Regions from separate parts of the Kitasatospora terrestris genome, predicted to be linked through region 2. Evidence: riboswitches for the same ligand, from Rfam matches in the RefSeq annotation. Region 2 holds a riboswitch; each other region holds the start of a gene.

What was found. Region 2 has a riboswitch for cyclic di-AMP ahead of ABEB06_RS36425 (transglycosylase family protein). Riboswitches for the same ligand answer to the same signal wherever they lie in the genome.
Region 1: linked by a shared signal. The riboswitch ahead of ABEB06_RS22720 (transglycosylase family protein) and the one ahead of ABEB06_RS36425 (transglycosylase family protein) in region 2 are both predicted to bind cyclic di-AMP.
Region 3: linked by a shared signal. The riboswitch ahead of ABEB06_RS11100 (C40 family peptidase) and the one ahead of ABEB06_RS36425 (transglycosylase family protein) in region 2 are both predicted to bind cyclic di-AMP.
Region 4: linked by a shared signal. The riboswitch ahead of ABEB06_RS08610 (transglycosylase family protein) and the one ahead of ABEB06_RS36425 (transglycosylase family protein) in region 2 are both predicted to bind cyclic di-AMP.

What each region holds. Positions count from the first base shown of each region.
Region 1 is NZ_BAABIS010000001.1:4,909,841-4,913,903, reverse strand. Features, by position in the region: gene eno (phosphopyruvate hydratase) at 1-751, opposite strand, end outside; gene ABEB06_RS22720 (transglycosylase family protein) at 936-1,649, opposite strand; cyclic di-AMP (ydaO/yuaA leader) riboswitch at 1,653-1,796, opposite strand; gene ABEB06_RS22715 (cytochrome P450 family protein) at 2,001-3,251, opposite strand; gene ABEB06_RS22710 (SDR family NAD(P)-dependent oxidoreductase) at 3,406-3,822, shown strand; gene ABEB06_RS22705 (nucleoside triphosphate pyrophosphohydrolase) at 3,919-4,063, opposite strand, start outside.
Region 2 is NZ_BAABIS010000001.1:7,987,901-7,991,963, reverse strand. Features, by position in the region: gene ABEB06_RS36440 (helix-turn-helix transcriptional regulator) at 1-314, shown strand, start outside; gene ABEB06_RS36435 (class I SAM-dependent methyltransferase) at 517-1,134, shown strand; gene ABEB06_RS36430 (peptidylprolyl isomerase) at 1,211-1,876, shown strand; cyclic di-AMP (ydaO/yuaA leader) riboswitch at 2,159-2,315, shown strand; gene ABEB06_RS36425 (transglycosylase family protein) at 2,319-3,485, shown strand; gene ABEB06_RS36420 (AurF N-oxygenase family protein) at 3,504-4,063, opposite strand, start outside.
Region 3 is NZ_BAABIS010000001.1:2,407,134-2,411,196, forward strand. Features, by position in the region: gene ABEB06_RS11100 (C40 family peptidase) at 1-997, opposite strand, end outside; cyclic di-AMP (ydaO/yuaA leader) riboswitch at 1,008-1,162, opposite strand; gene ABEB06_RS11105 (C40 family peptidase) at 1,491-2,519, opposite strand; gene ABEB06_RS11110 (NYN domain-containing protein) at 2,725-4,063, opposite strand, start outside.
Region 4 is NZ_BAABIS010000001.1:1,847,525-1,851,587, reverse strand. Features, by position in the region: gene ABEB06_RS08620 (LacI family DNA-binding transcriptional regulator) at 1-136, shown strand, start outside; gene ABEB06_RS08615 (hypothetical protein) at 203-403, opposite strand; gene ABEB06_RS08610 (transglycosylase family protein) at 523-1,746, opposite strand; cyclic di-AMP (ydaO/yuaA leader) riboswitch at 1,754-1,916, opposite strand; gene ABEB06_RS08605 (hypothetical protein) at 2,155-4,063, shown strand, end outside.

The DNA of each region.
Region 1 (4,063 bases), 3.1 Mb from region 2:
CCTTGTAGAACTCGGAGGCGGCGACGTCCAGCGCGAGCGCGACGTCCTTGCCCGGCACGTAGCCGGCCTTCTTGATGGCCTCGGTGATGAGGTCCAGGGCCTCTCGGTTGGAGTCCAGGTTCGGCGCGAAGCCGCCCTCGTCGCCGAGGCCGGTGGACAGGCCGCGCTCCTTCAGGACGCCCTTGAGGGTGTGGTAGACCTCGACGCCCCAGCGGACGGCCTCCGAGAAGGACTCCGCACCGATCGGGGCGATCATGAACTCCTGGATGTCCACGTTGGAGTCCGCGTGCGAACCGCCGTTGAGGATGTTCATCATCGGGACCGGCAGGACGTGCGCGTTCGGGCCGCCCAGGTAGCGGAACAGCGGCAGGTCGCTGGCCTCGGAGGCGGCGTGCGCCACGGCGAGCGAGACGCCGAGGATGGCGTTGGCGCCGAGCGAGGACTTGTCCGGGGTGGCGTCCAGGTCCAGCATGGCCTGGTCGATCAGGCGCTGCTCGGTCGCGTCGTAGCCGACCAGCTCCGGGCCGATCTGCTCGATCACGGCGAGGACGGCCTTCTCGACGCCCTTGCCGAAGTAGCGGTTCTTGTCGCCGTCGCGGAGCTCCAGCGCCTCGAAGGCGCCGGTGGACGCGCCCGACGGGACAGCGGCACGGCCGGTGCTGCCGTCGTCGAGGCCGACCTCGACCTCGACCGTGGGGTTGCCGCGGGAATCGAGGATCTCGCGGGCTACGACGACATCAATGGACGGCACGAGGCATCTCCTAGCGGAAGCGGATGTGTAGTCGTTACGACCAGAGCCTAACCGTCCCGGGCTTCCGGTCCACGTTGACCTTCGTCCCGTCTCACCGTGTGGCGCGCTACTCGCCGGTAGTTCATCTGAATGCCCCGCAAAAGCGGGCACGCCGGACGGTCCGGAGTGCCCGCTCCCGCAGCCGTCAGAACGACAGGACCTGACCCGGCATGATCAGGTCCGGGTTGCCGCCGATCACCGGACGGTTGGACTCGTACAGCTTCTGCCAGCCGCCGGACACGTGCTGGGCGGCGGCGATGCCGGACAGCGTGTCACCGGGGCGCACGGTGTAGCCGCCGCCGGCGGCGGCCGGGGCCTGGGCGCCCTGCGGCACAACCCGGGGCGCACTCTGCGACGTCGCGCCCTGCGCCGCCGCCTCGGGGGTCGCGGTCTTCGGCGTCGCGGCCTTGGGCGTCGCGGCCTTCGGGGCCGCCGCGCGGGTCTCGGAGCGCGAGGCGGTGTCCGTCTGGGCCGACGACCCGCCCTTGGTCAGGCCCGCGCGCTTCGAGCAGACCGGCCACGCGCCGGGGCCCTGCGAGGCGAGCACCTTCTCGGCGACGGCGATCTGCTGCCCCTTGCTCGCCTGGTCGGCGCGCGGCGCGTACTGGCCGCCGCCGAACGACTTCCAGGTGGAGGAGCTGAACTGCAGGCCGCCGTAGTAGCCGTTGCCGGTGTTGATCGACCAGTTTCCGCCGGACTCGCACTGCGCGACCTTGTCCCAGACGGAGACCGGGGCGGCCTGGGCGCCGGTGGCGGTCAGCAGGGGCAGGGCCAGACCCACGCCCGCGACGCCCGCGGCGGCGATGGCCTTCTCGGCCTTGGTACTGCGACGGTGGCGGCCGGAACCGGTGAACAGCATGGCGAATCCTCTCCGCACGCCTGCGAGGTGAGCTGTCGGGTTCGGACCGGGAGGTGGCCCGGCCGCCGGGAAGGCGGCTTCACCCCAAGCCGTGGGGGACGGCGTCAAACCTGGTTCCCCCGCCCCTGTCCGGGTCGTTGTCGGATTCCCTGCGGCGCGGCGGACAGGATTCGGCGTTCCGCACCCGGGGCCCGCGGCTGCGAGCAGAGGGAGAGTAGGCAGATCCGACGATCAATCACAAGCTCATATCACCGGTATCACGCAAGAATTACGAAGCGTCACAACTCGGGTACGAACTATGCAGGTACGTCCGGTTTGATCCGCATTCAGCCCCCGCGACACGACGCGCCGTCAGGCGTGCACCGGAGTGAAGGAGACCGGCAGTTCGCGCAGGCCGCGCATGATCAGACCGCCCCGCCAGCGCAGTTCGGACGGGTCGGCGGCAAGACGCAGATCGGGCAGCCGGGTCAGCACCGTGGCGAGCGCCCGCTGCCCCTCGAGCCGGGCCAGCGGCGCGCCGATGCAGTAGTGGATGCCGTGCCCGAACCCCAGGTGCGGGTTGTCGGCGCGGGCCAGGTCGAGGGTGTTCTCCCCGGCGAACCGGGCCGGGTCGCGGTCCGCCGCCGCCAGCACCACCAGCACCGGGTCGCCGACCGGGACGTCCACCCCGCCGATGGACAGCGGCTGCGTCGCGAACCGCCACGTCGCCAGTTCCACCGGCCCGTCGTAGCGCAGCAGTTCCTCCACCCCGGTCTCCAACAGCCCGCTCTCGCCCCGGGCCAGCGACTCCTGCAGCAGCGAGCGCTGCCCCGGGTTGCGCAGCAGCGCGTACAGGCCGTTGCCGATCAGGTTCACGGTGGTCTCGAAACCCGCGAAGAGCAGGATGAACGCCATCGCGGCGGCCTCGTTCTCGGTGAGGTGCTCGCCGTGGTCGCTGGCCCGGATCAGCCCCGAGATCAGGTCGTCCCCGAGGTCCGCCCGCTTGCGGTGGATGAGTTCGGCCAGGTACGTGCGCATCCGCTTCACCGCCCGGCCGACACCCCCGCGTTGCCCCCCGTGGTGCCGGATCATCATCCCGGCCCAGTCCCGGAAGTCGTCCTGGTCCTCGGCCGGGACACCCAGCAGGTCGCAGATCGCGTAGATGGGTAGCGGGAACGCGAACTCGTGGATCAGGTCCGCCGAGCCGCGCTCCGCGAAGGAGTCGATCAGCCGGTCGGTGAGCTGCTGCACCCGCGGCTCGAACTCCGCCACCCGGCGCGGCGTGAACGCCTTCGACACCAGCCGCCGCAGCCGGGTGTGGTCGGGCGGGTCGATGTTCAGCAGGTGCGTCATCAGGTTCGCCTGGCGCTCGCCCGGGATGCCGACCCGGCCGCTGCGATGAGCATGCGCGTTGTGCTGCGCGGGGTTCTTGGAGAGCCGGCTGTCCGCGAGGGCCTGCCGCGCGTCCGCGTACCGGGTCACCAGCCACGCCTCCACTCCGCTCGGCAGGGTCGTCCGGTGCACCGGCGCGTGCTCGCGCAACCACGCGTACGCGGGGTACGGATCGGCGGCGAACTCCCAGGTGAAGAGCTCCGGGCGGGTGGTCTCGGGCGTGTGGGACATGCCTTGACGGTATCCGGTGCCCCGACCTGCGTGAGTCTGGTCACCTGGCGGGTAATCCCTGTTGCGGAGGGTCGTGGCGTGCCTACGATCCTCCGACAACCGTTGGTGGGCGGCGTGCGGACCGGCCACCGGGCGTCTCAAGGAGGAGCAGTCCATGCGGGTAACCGGGGCAGTGGTGGTCATCGCGGTGCTCGACGGAGGTTCGGGGGCGGAACTCGCCCGCCGCTTCACCGCCGCCGGCGCCGCCCGCCTCCTCATCGCCGACCTGCGGCCCGGCGTCGCCGAGGACCTCGCCACCGAACTCGACCGGCCCGACTGCCACGTCGTCGGCGTCTCCGGTGACATCCACCGCCCCAGCGACATCGCCGCGCTGGTCTCCACCGCCGTCAAGCACCTCGGCCCGATCGACCTCTTCGCGGTCGCCGGCCCCGACGGCGAGCGGATCGTCCAGCTCGCCGACCTCCCCGACCACCTCGACCCGCTCGCCGACCTCCTCGCCCTGCTCGGCGAGGCGATCGGCGAGGTCGTCCCGCAGCAGCGGCGCAGCCCGGAGCCGGCCGCCGTCGCCTAGCCCCCGGCCCCCGGCCCCCGGCGTCCCGCTCCCGGCATCCCGCTCCCGGCGCCCGGGGCCCCGGGGCTGCGCTGGTGACCGCAGCCCGGCGGGTCACTACGGGTTGAGGCCCTCGGCCTGTCGCACCGCGGCGCGGTAGCGGCGGGCGGCGGCCCGCAGGGCGGCGTCCACGTCCACGTCCGCGTCGTACGCGCGCTGGGCGATCGCGAGCAGCAGGTCGCCCGCCGACCGCTCGGTCAGC
Region 2 (4,063 bases):
CGGTCGTCCGGCGCGGCACCGACGAGGCGTCCCGCGCCCTCCTCGCCCGGCTCCGGGCCTCGGCCGCCGGGCAGGAGTTCGCGGCGCTCTGGGAGCGGCACGAGGTGGCGGTCCGGACCTCGCACCCGTACCGGCTGGTCCATCCCGAGCTGGGCCGGATCGTCTTCGACTGCGAGGTGCTGGCGACGCCGGCGGCCGACCAGCGCCTGCGCGTCTTCACCCCGCCGCCCGGCGGCACCGAAGCCCTCGACCTGCTGCGCGCGCTCGGCCCCGAGCACCGGCACTGCGCCGAGGCTGCCTCCCGCGGCTCCTAGCCCCCGCACCCCGACCGCTTCATCGGCCTCCGACTCCTGCACCGGCGCACGGAACCCGCACGCCGCGCCCCTCCCTGCGTCGGCGGCCTGCTGCCGGTGCTCGGCGGCGGGCCCGGCCCGGCCGGGTCCGCCGGCTCCGCGCCGCCGGCTCCCCCGCCGGATAGGCTCGACCTCCCGACGAGCACCGCACCGGAGGCACGCCTTGGACAGCAGCGCCTGGGACACCCGCTACCGCAGCTCGGAGCTGGTCTGGGGCACCGAGCCCAACCGCTGGGTCGCCGCGGAGACCGCCGACCTGCCGCCCGGGCGGGCGCTCGACCTGGCGGCCGGCGAGGGCCGCAACAGCCTGTGGCTGGCGGCCCGGGGCTGGCGGGTGACCGCGGTGGACTTCTCCCCCGTCGCGCTGGGCCGCGCCCGCGCGCTCGCCGCCGCGCTGCCCGCGGAGGCGGGCGCCCGGGTGGAGCTGGTCGAGGCGGACGTGCTGCGGTACGAGCCGGAGGCGGCCGGGTACGACCTGGTGCTGATCGCATACCTGCAGTTGCCCGCCGGGCAGTTCGCGTCCGTGCTGGTGCGCGCGGCGGGGGCGGTCGCACCGGGCGGCACGCTGCTGGTGGTGGGTCACGACTCGACCAACCTCGCCGGGGGCGTGGGCGGGCCGCAGGACCCGGCGGTGCTGTACCGCCTGCCGGAGATCCTCGCCACCCTCGCCGGCAGCGGCCTGACGGCCGTTCGGGCGGAGCGGGTCCGCCGCCCTGCGACCCGTCCTGACGGGACGCCGGGTGAGGCGATCGACACCCTGGTGCGCCTGCGTCGCGGGTGAATCCGGCACGCTTGGCGGCCGACCGGACGGGGCATGCATGACGGGTCCACGCCAACTCCACCCGGAAGGTCGATCCGTGAACCGCAAGTCCTTGGCCCTGCTCACCGCCGCGGCCACCCTGCCGCTCGCTCTGTCCGGCACCGCCGCCGCCCAGCCCTCCGGGGCGGGCCCCGCGGCGTCCGCCGCCTGCAGCTACACCCCGGCGGTCCCGGCCGACAACTTCAAGGGCATCCCGGTGTTCGACGCGAAGCGGGCGGCGAAGCCGTACAGCGCGACGCTGCGCACCTCCCAGGGCGCGATCACGTTCAAGGCGCTGACCGACAAGGCGCCGTGCACCACGTTCTCGTTCCGGTTCCTGGCCGAGCACGACTACTTCGACCGCAGCCACTGCCACCGGCTCACCACCCAGCGCATCTTCGTGCTGCAGTGCGGCGACCCGACCGGCACCGGCAGCGGCGGGCCCGGCTACTCCTTCCCGGACGAGAACCTGGAGGGCGCCACCTATCCGGCCGGGACGGTGGCGATGGCCAACGCCGGCCCGAACACCAACGGCAGCCAGTTCTTCTTCGTCTGGAAGGACACCAAGCTCTCCCCCGCCTACACGCCGTTCGGTCGGGTGACGGCGGGGCTCGACGTCCTGCAGAGGATCGCGGCGGGCGGCGAGGACGACCAGAACAACCCGGGCGACGGCTTCCCCACCCTGCCGGTGAACATCCGTCACGTCGCCATCACCAAGCGCTGACCGGACCGACACATACCTCCGGCCGCCGACCTGGCGTCAGCGGCCGGACCGTACCGTGGTTCGAGCTTCGCGCAAGCGAGTTTCGAACGGCCGCGCGGGGCGGCGGTGTGCGGACGGGGCTTGTGGGGAGGCTGTGGTTTGTGGGCGACGAAGGCGGACGGCCCGTGACGGGGCCGTGATCCGGGCGGTATGAGCTTGTGATTGGCTGCCCGGGTTGAATAGTCTCCGTGCAGCCCGCACACGCGGGCCCCGTGCGCGGAAACGCCGAGCCCTGTCCGCCGCGCTCCCGGGATGCCGAACACACCACCTGGGGCAGGGGTGGGGGAACCAGGTCAGTCGCCGTCCCCGACGGCTCGGGGTGAAGCCGCCTCCCGGCGGCCGGGCCACCTCCCGGTCCGAACCCGACAGCTCACCTCGCAGGCGTGCGGAGAGGGACGTCCTCATGCTCTTCACGGGCCCGGGTCGGCACCGCCGCCCCACCCAGGCGGAGAAGGCCATCGCTGTCGCGAGTATCGCGGGCGTGGGCCTGGCACTGCCCCTGCTGGCCGCCACCGGGGCGCAGGCCGCGCCGACGCCGGTCTGGGACAAGGTCGCGGGCTGCGAGACCGGCGGCAACTGGAGCGCGGACTCCGGCGACGGCTACCACGGCGGCCTGCGCTTCACGGACTCCACCTGGGCGGCGTACGGCGGCACCGAGTTCGCGCCGAGCGCGGACAAGGCGACCCGCAGCCAGCAGATCGCGGTGGCCGAGCGGGTGCTCGCCGCCGAGGGCGAGGGCGGCTGGGGCACCTGCGCCCAGCAGGCGGGCCTGTCCCGGGACGGCGTGACCGGCGTGGTGGACGTCAACGACTCGGCGGACGAGACCGGCTCGCTGCGCGGCAGCCGGGGCGTCGACATGGTGAACGCGGCCCAGGACGGCTCGCTGCCCGCCGCGCACACCACCCCGGTCTTCTCCGGCCTCCCGGGCTGGGACCCGGTGTACAGCGTGTACTGGTACGAGCAGGACGGCGGCTGGTTCTGGACCAGCCACCGCTCGGTGTACGAGCACCACGTCAGCTCGGCCGCCGCGAAGGCGGCGAAGGCCGCGCAGGACGCCCGGGACGCGCAGGGCATCACGGCGCCCGCCACCACCGCGCCGGTCGCCCCGGCGACTCCGGCGACTCCCGTGGTCCCGGTCGACCCGACGGTTCCCACCGCGCCGGTCACCACGACGCCGACCCTGCCGACCGACCCGACCGGGACCCCGACCGTCCCGCCGGTCACCGTCGACCCGACCGCTCCGATCACCGGCGCCCCGACGCTGCCGGTGGCGCCGCCGGTCGACCCGACGGCGCCGGCGACCGGTCCGACCACCCCGACGGTCCCGGGCGCCGACGCCACCGCTCCGGCCGCGCCCACCGCGCAGCCGAGCTCTCCCGCCACCGAGACGGCCCCGCCGGCCGCCGCCCCGCAGGCGTACACGGTGGCGGCGGGCGACACGCTGGCGTCCATCGCCCGCAACAACGGCCTGCAGGGCGGTTGGAAGGGGCTCTACGAGTCCAACAAGCAGGTCGTGGGTGACAACCCGGACCTGCTCAAGCCGGGCCTGGTGCTCGAGCTGGACAAGTAGGGGCCGCCGGGCCGCCGGTCAGTGGATGACGCCGGCGGCCCGCAGCAGCCAGCGGTTGGTGCGGCCGACCAGCCCGGCCCTGTCGAGGACGCCGATCACCTTGGCGGCCATCTCCACCTTGGTGGCCCGCCAGTGCGGGTTGGCCTTGGCGACGGCGCTGCCGACCTCGGGGGCGATGCCGACGGCGCGGTACAGGCGCGGGTGGATCAGGCTGACGGTGGCGAAGTAGACGATCAGACCGATGAACAGCTGCTCGTAGCGGCGCCGGACCGGACCGAGCCGGCGCCGCACCAGCTCCTCGCGCGCGTAGCTGATGTGCCGCGACTCCTCGATGACGTGGATCCGGGACACCTGCCGGGTGAGCGGCTGGAGCGTCTCGTCGGCCATCAGTTCGCGCTGGAAGGCGTCCAGGATCTCCTCGACGTACATGGTGCCGCCGAAGGTCTGGCTGTGCGTGGAGATCGCCTTGAAGAGCCGTCCGAGGTTGTGCGCCACCGGGCGCACGCCGTACGCGGGGACGCCCATCCAGCTGATCATCCTGGCGAACATCACCGAGTGCCGGCACTCGTCGCCGATCT
Region 3 (4,063 bases), 5.6 Mb from region 2:
CGTGGATGATCTGGCCGTTGCCGACGTACATGCCGACGTGGTGCTGGTCGCCGTAGTAGATGATCAGGTCACCGGGCTTGGCGTTGGCGATGTTGCTGCCCACGCTGGTGCCCGCGCCGGCCTGGGACTGCGAAGTGCGCGGGATCGAGACACCCGCCTGGGCGTACGCCCACTGCATCAGACCGGAGCAGTCGAAGGTGGACGGGCCCGCCGCGCCGTAGGAGTACCAGCTGCCCAGCTTGGACTGGGCGGCGGCGATGGCGGCGGCCGCGTAGCCGGAGCCGGCCGGCAGGTTGGCGGGGGCCAGGTCCGCCCGGGGCGTGTCGCGCGAGGCGCGCTCGGCGGCGGCCTGGGAGCTGGCGGCGGCCTTGGCCTCGGCGGCGGCGAGGTCCTCGCGCTCCTTCTGGGTGAGCGAGTTCAGCAGCTCCTGGGCCTTGGCCAGCTTGCCCTGGATCTCTTCCTTGCCGGCCTTGAGGCTCTTGGTGGTCGAGTCCAGCTCGCCGAGCTTCTGCTCGGCCTCCTTGCGCTGCTGGTCGAGCTTGCCCTGCTCGTCCTTGAAGGCCTTCAGCAGGTCCGCCTGGGTGGCGCCGACCTGGTCGAGGCGGCCGGCCTCGCCGAGGAAGACGTCCGGGTTGCTGGAGAGCATCAGCTGGACGGTCTGCGGGATGCCGCCGGTGCGGTACTGCTCGACGGCGATGCCGGCCAGGGTGTCCTGAACCGTGGTCACCTGGGCCTGCTGGCGGGCGACCTGGTCCTGGAGCTGGGTGACCTGCTTCTGCAGGGTCTGCTGCTTCTCGACGGCGGCGTTGTACGCCTCCGTCTTGACCTCTGCCTGCTCGTTGAGCTCGTCGACCTGCTGCTTGACCTGGTCCTTGGTCGGCGCCGGGTCGGCGTGGGCACCGGCCTGGGCGGAGAGCGCGACCGCGGTGGCGGCAGCGGCGGTCAGGATCGAGATGCGGGCGCGGCCGGCGGGCTTGGGACGACGATGGGACGCCACGAAGGCGGACTCCTTCTCCTCACACCGCCTACCAGGTGAGCTGACGGGTTCGGGCGAAGAGCTGCCCTACGACGCCTCCCCGCCCGCTCGCGCGGCCGTCCTGGCGCCGATTCACCCCGGAGGAACTGGTGGTTCCCCGGCTCCGTTCCACAGCACCCCCGCAAGGGCTTCCCCGCGGCAGACCAGCTGCCCCGCTGCTTCACGGACTCGGCGGCGACCACCGCCGTCGCCCGGGCTGGGCGATCGACTTCACGGCGGTCGAGGCATGACCCTAGTAACCCAACCGTGATCCGTTCAAATCCTTGTCAGAAAAAAATCTGAAAGAGGCTCAATTTCGATTTCAAATATGACCGCTTGTGATCACGCAGTTACCGACCGCTGATTTATTCGCATCATAAGCCTGGAAAACACGAAGCCCGGACGTGTCGCAGATCACAGGGCGATCTCGACGCGTCCGGGCGTGTCACGGCCCGTCAGGAGCCGGGCGAAACGGTCAGACCCGACGAATGGTCTTGATCGGGAGGGTGTCGACGGCCATCACCTTCACCACGTCGCCGGTGCGCGGCGCGTGGACCACCAGGCCGTTGCCGATGTACATGCCCACGTGGTGGGCGTCGCCGTAGTAGATGACCAGGTCGCCCGGCTGGGCGGCGGACAGCGGCACCCCGGTGCCGACCGAGGCCTGGGACTGCGAGGTGCGCGGCAGCGAGACCCCGGCCTGCTTGTACGCCCAGACCATCAGGCCGGAGCAGTCGAAGGTGCTCGGGCCGGTGGCGCCCCAGACGTACGCCGAACCGCGCTTGCCCATCGCCGCGTTGACCGCGACACCGGCGTAGCCGCCGGGCTGCGGCAGGCTGGAGAGGTCGTAGCGGGAGTCGCTGCGGGAGGCGGCGGCACCGCCGCCGAGGATAGCGGCCCGGTCCGCGGCGCTGAGCTTGCTCAGCAGCTTCTGGGCCTCCTTCAGCTTCTCCTGGACCTGGTTCTTCGCGTCGTTCAGCGCCTGGGTGGAGCTGTCCAGCTCGGCGAGGACGGCCGCGGCCTCCTGCTTCTGCTGGTCCAGCCGGCGCTGCTGGTCCTTGAGCGACCGGAGGGTGTCGGCCTGGGTGTTGGCGGCCTGCTCGAAGCTGGAGGCCTGCGCCAGGTACTTGTCCGGGTCGGTGGAGAGCATCAGCTGCATCGACGGGTCGACGCCGCCGGTGCGGTACTCGTCGGCCGCGACCGCCGCCAGGCCGCCGGCCAGGTCGGTCATCTGGGCCTGGCTGCGGGCGATCTGGTCCTGCAGCTGGTCGGCCTGCTTGTGCAGCTGGTCGGCCCGCTCCTTGGCGCCGTTGTACTTCTCGGCCGCCTGCTCCTGCTCCTCGAGGAGCTTGTCGACCTGGGCCTTCACCTCGTCCTTGTTCGGCTGGGCGGGCGCGGCGTGCGCGCTCACCTGGGCCGACAGGGCGACCGCGGTCGCGGCGGCAGCGGTGAGCACGGAGACCCGCGCACGGCTCGGCTGCTTGGGACGGCGGTGGGAGGCCAAGGGTGTAGCTCCTTCTTCCAGCTGGACTCACCCGTTCGGGCGATAGTCCGGAAAATAGGTTTGACGCCAGACCCTAGTGAACTCGGCGCTCCCGCGCCACTCCCCCACCCCCACGAACTTCCCAACCCGGGCGGGCTTCACGCGATCGACACATCGCGGCCACCCGGGCGCCCCGACCAGCACCGACGGAGCGCCTGAGCCCGGCTCAGCTCCGGGACAACCGATTCAGCAGCAGCACCGAGGCGACCGGCCGGGCACCGGCCTTGCGGACCCCGTCCGCCACCTCCCGGTCGGCCGAGACCACCACCACCGGACGGCCCTCCGGCTCGGCCCGCACCAGCCGGCGGATCAGCTCGTCCGCGGTCTCCCCGGTCCGGCTGAACCGCACCCGCACCCCGCGCGGCGGCGCCATGATCACCGGCACGTCCAGGTCCTGCCCGTCGAAGACGCAGGTCACCTCGGCCTGGGTGCGCTGGGCCAGCATCGCCAGCCCGCCCAGCAGCCGCAGCCGCTGCTGCTCCAGCGGCAGCGTCGGATAGCCGGTCTTGGTCACGTTGTAGCCGTCCACCACCAGGTGCACCTGAGGGATGGCCAGCAGCTGGTCCAGCAGCGCCGGGTCGTCCTCCGCCAGGCCCCGGCGGGCCACGTCGTTCGGCGAGGCCGAGCCCGGGACCACCGCCTCCACCAGGTCGGCCGGCCGGATCTGCGCGACCGGCAGCGCCAGCTCCCGCTGCAGGCCCTGCGCCGACTGCAGCACCGTGTCCAGCAGCAGCCGCAGCCGCATGTCCTCCACCGAGCGGCCCTCGCGGGCCGAGCGGCGGCCGGCCTCCACCGCCGCCTCCAGCTCGGAGACCCGGTGCCGCAGCCGGCGCGCCTCGGACTCCGCGGTGCTCCGCTCGGTCGCCGCCGCGGTCCGCGCCGCGTCCAGCTCCGCCTGCAGCTTGCGGGCCTCCGCCTGCGCCCGCCGGGTGTCGCTCTCCAGCGTCCGCACCCGCTTGCGCAGCGACTCCACCTCGCGGCGCACCCCCTCGGCGTCCGCCCGTTGGCGCTCCTGCTCGGCCCGGGCCGCGCCGCGCGCCTCGGCCAGCTCCGCCTGGAGCTTCTCCACCAGGCGGCCGGCCTCGGCGGCCGCGCCCTCGGCGTCGACCCGCTCGGCCTCCTCGCCGGCCTCCGCGACCACCCGGGTCCAGCCGGGCGTGCGCAGCAGGTAGGCGGCGGCCGCCACGTCCATCGGGTCGGCGGCCGAGGGCACCGACCCGGCCTCCAGCGACTTCACCAGATCGGGCTGGCCGAGCCGCAGCCGTTCGGCTATCCGCAGCCGGAAGGCCGGCTCGGCCTCCAACGCCGCGGCCAGCGCGGTCGCCGCGTACTTGGCCCGGCGGGCCGGCGTGAACTTGGCGTACTGGCGCAGCGAGGCGGGCAGCTCGGCCGGCGGGATGGCGCCGAGGGCGTCCGCGGCGATCCCGACCACCCGGCGCCGCACCCCCTCGGGCAGCGGCCGGTCCAGCACCTCGGCCGGCTCCTCGGCGGGCCCGGAACCCTCC
Region 4 (4,063 bases), 6.1 Mb from region 2:
GCCGGTCGAGGCGATGGCCACCGCGGCCGTCGACGCCCTGCTCGAGGAGGTCGGCGGGAGCCCGGGCCAGCGCTCGGAGTTCATGTTCCAGCCGGAGCTGGTGATGCGCGGCTCCACCGGCGCCAACTCGCGCTGAGCGTACGTGAAGGGCCCCGGAGGGACGGTCTCCCTCCGGGGCCCTTCACGTTGTCTCCCGGCCGCCTCAGCCCTCCTGGACGGGCGCCTGCGGGGCCGCCAGACGGCTCTCGTCGGCCGCGTCGCCGGTCCGCGCCTCGGTCCGGCGCCGGGTGGCCAGGAAGTCGCGGACGACCAGCTCCACGGCGTCCTGCGGGCTCTTGGTGCCGGCCAGCAGCATCACCTCGATGGCGAGGTCGGCGTCGAGGGACACGGTCACCTTGGCCATGGCGGCTCCTAGCGCTCTGCGGGGTTCGGCGGAACGGCCGACGGCCCGAGCATAGGCCGCTGCCCCCGGAGCCGACCAGGCTCTCCGGGGGCAGCGGGCGGCGCTCACCGCGCCTGCGGTCAGACGCGACCGGCGAAGTCCGGCGCCCAGTTGGCGACGGTCTCGGTGCGCACGCCGGCGCGCGGGTTGGCCGCCTCGACGTACTTGCCGTCGCCGACGTAGATGGCGACGTGGTAGACGCCCGAGTTGCCGCCGTTGTTGGACCAGAACAGCAGGTCGCCCGGGAGCAGGTTGTCCAGCGAGACGCGGGTGGCGTAGTCCGCCTGGTCCGCGGCCACCCGCGGCAGCGAGATGCCGGCCTGGCGGAACGCGGCCTGGGTCAGGCCGGAGCAGTCCCAGCCGCCGTTGCCGGCGCCGCCGTAGATGTAGGCCTGGCCCAGCTTGGACAGAGCGAAGTCGATCGCGGCGGCCTTGGAGCCGGTGGCCTTCACGGCCGCGGTGGTGCTCTTCGCGGCGGTGGTCTTCGCCGGCGCGGCGGTGGAGGCGGCGGCGCTCTTGGAGGTCCCGGCGGACTTCCACGAGTCGCTCTTCCACGAGCCGTCCCAGGAGGACGACTTGGTGGCGGTCTCCGGCTTGGCCGGGGTGGCCACCGCGACGTTGCCCAGGGCGAGCCGCTGGCCCGGGTAGATCATGTCGGGGCCCTCGGTGAGCACCGAGCGGTTGAGCTCGTACAGGCGCTGCCAGCCGCCGTCGACGTGGTGGCTCTCGGCGATGGTCGACAGCCAGTCACCGGCGGCGACCGTGTAGGTCTCGGTGGCGGCCTGCGGCTGGGCGGCCTCCTGCTTGGGGGCCTCCTGCTTGGGGGCCTGCTGCTTCGGGGCGGCCTGCTGCGGCGCCTGCTGCTTCGGGGCCTGCTGCTTGGGGGCGGCCTGGACGGTGGAGCCGGTGCTCGGGGTGCCGGCGTCGACCTGCGGCGCCTCGCCGCCCTTGGTGAGCCCCGCCTTGACGGAGCAGACCGGCCAGGCGCCGGGGCCCTGCTCGGCCAGCACCTTCTCGGCGACGGTGATCTGCTGGGCCTTGGTGGCCTGGTTGGCCTGCGGCGCGTACGCGTGGCCGCCGAACGCAGCCCAGGTGCTGGAGGTGAACTGGAGACCGCCGTAGAAGCCGTTGCCGGTGTTGATGGACCAGTCGCCGCTCGACTCGCACTGCGCGACCTTGTCCCAGGTGGACACGGAGGCGGCGGAGGCGGTGCCGGAGAGCAGGCACGGGATCGAGAGGCCGAGGCCCACCACGCCGGTGGTGGCGATGGCGCGTCGGGCGCGCTTGGCGTTTGCGGACAGCATGAAGACGTGTTCCTCTCCCACGCCTGCGAGGTGAGCTGTCGGATTCGGGCTGGAGTTGCCCGGCCGTGCAAGCACGGCTTCACCCCAAGCCCGGGAGAGGCCTGACCTCGTCCCGGGCGACTTACCTGGTTCCCCCGCCCCTGCCGTGGTGCGTTGAGCGCTGCCGACCGACCCGGCGGCAGGACTCGGCGTTCCGGGTGGGATGGGTCCGTGTGACCACGAACGTGGGCAGCACGTTAGGCAGAGTTAAGTTGAAACTGCAAATGAGTGTGATATACCTCACATGGTGTTTTCGCAGGCGGAGCCGGTCGGATTCGACCGCTTTCGCGCAACACCCGTGCCGTGGGAGGGAGCTGCCTATGCTTCAGGCGACAGCGCCGGATGCGGAGCCCGCGGGAGGGGCAGCCGATGACGCCCACTGAGAATGCGCCGCCGCCGGATCCGGGGGACCCTGCTCCCCGGCCGGCCCGCCACCGGCGGCCGGTCGCCCGCCGGAGGCTGCTCGCCTGGCTGGCCGTCGGGACGGTCGCGGCCGTGACCGGCGGGGAGGTGTTCCGCCAGTCCCTCGCCGACGCGAAGACCGGCAGACCCGCGCCCCCGCTGCCCGCGACGCCCTCCCCGGTCCCCTCGGCGGAGCACACGCACGGCGCCCCGCCGCCCGGCCCGAGCCAACCTCCGCCGCCGGTCGACGAGTCCGGCCGCCGCTGGTCCGACCCGGCCGGCTGGGGCGGCGCCGTTCCCGGCCCCACCACGGCCGTCCGGATCACCGACCGGGTGCTGCTCGACACCGACGCCGCCGTCGGCTCGCTGCTGATCGACCGCACCGGCTCGCTGGTCTTCGCCCGGGACAGGACCCTGTCGCTGGCCAGCGCCGGCAACGTCGAGGTGCGCGGCTCCCTGGCCCTCGCACCGACCGGGGCGGCGGTCCACACCCTGCGCTTCCCCGAGGTGGACGAGAAGCGCTTCCAGGGCGGCGGAACGGCCCTGGTCGGCAGCGACACCGGCCTATGGGTCACCGGCACCGGCTACCTCCGGCTCGACGGCGCCGCCAAGACCGCCTGGGTCCGCGCCGCCGCGGCGCTCAAACCGGGCGAAACCACCATCAAACTCTCAACTGCCCCCGAAGGGTGGCAGACCGGCGACGAGCTGGCGATCACCCCGACCCTCGCCCCCGACACCGACGGCTTCTCCACCGCCTACGACTACGCCACCGTCCGCTCGGTCGACGGCGCCACCGTCACCCTCGACGCGCCGCTGCGCCGGGCCCACCCGCGGGTCGCCGTCGGTGCCGGGCTCACCCTCGGCGCCGAGGTGCTCAACCTGACCCGCACCGTCCGGGTCGAGGGCACCGCCGAGGGCCGCGCCCACATCCACATCACCAGCTCCCGGCACGCCGACGTCCGGCACGCCGCGCTGCGCTGGCTCGGCCCGCGCGCCGCCGGCAAGGACAAGTGGAACGGACAGCCCGTCACCGAACCGGTGCTGGGCCGGTACGGGCTGCACTTCCACATGCTCGCCGACTCCTCCCGGGGCACCGTGGTCGAGGGCGTGGTGGTCCGCGACACCGGCAACCACGCCTTCGTGCCGCACGCCAGTCACGGCATCACCTTCCGATCGTGCATCAGCCACGAGACCTGGGAGGACGCCTACTGGTGGGACGGCCCGCTGGACACCCGCACCCCGCAGGGCCCGTCCGACGACATCGCGTACGACGCCTGCGTCGCCTCCCGCACCGTCTTCGAACCCAACCCGCGCGCCTACCGCCTGACGGGCTTCAGCCTGGGCGCCGGCAGCGGCTCCAGCGCGCGCGGCTGCGTCGCGGTCGGCGTGCAGGGCGCCACCGGCGCCTCCGGGTACGAGTGGCCGGAGACCAGCGAGGGGGTGTGGACCTTCGAGCGCTGCCTGGCCCACAACAACCTGGAGAACGGCGTCTTCGTCTGGCTCAACGCCCAGCACCACCACACCGTCGCCCAGTTCGTGGCCTACCACAACGGCGGCTGGGGCATCGAGCACGGCGCCTACCTCAACGACTTCGACTACCTGTCGAGCGTGCTGTACGGCAACGCGGGCGGGGGAGTGGCGGTCCACGCGCTGGGGCGGGAGAAGGGGACGCGCTTCGACGGCCTGCTGATCGACGCCGCCGGGCAGTCCGACTACGCGGTCGCCACCGCCAAGCACCAGCTCGCGGGCGAGACCGTGACGATCAGCCGGTGCCGGATGACCGGCTACCGCAAGGCCGGCGTGGCCTTCCGGGCCGACCCGGAGGGGAAGCCGGACGACATCGCGGTGCTCGACTGCGAGTTCGGCGGCAACGAGG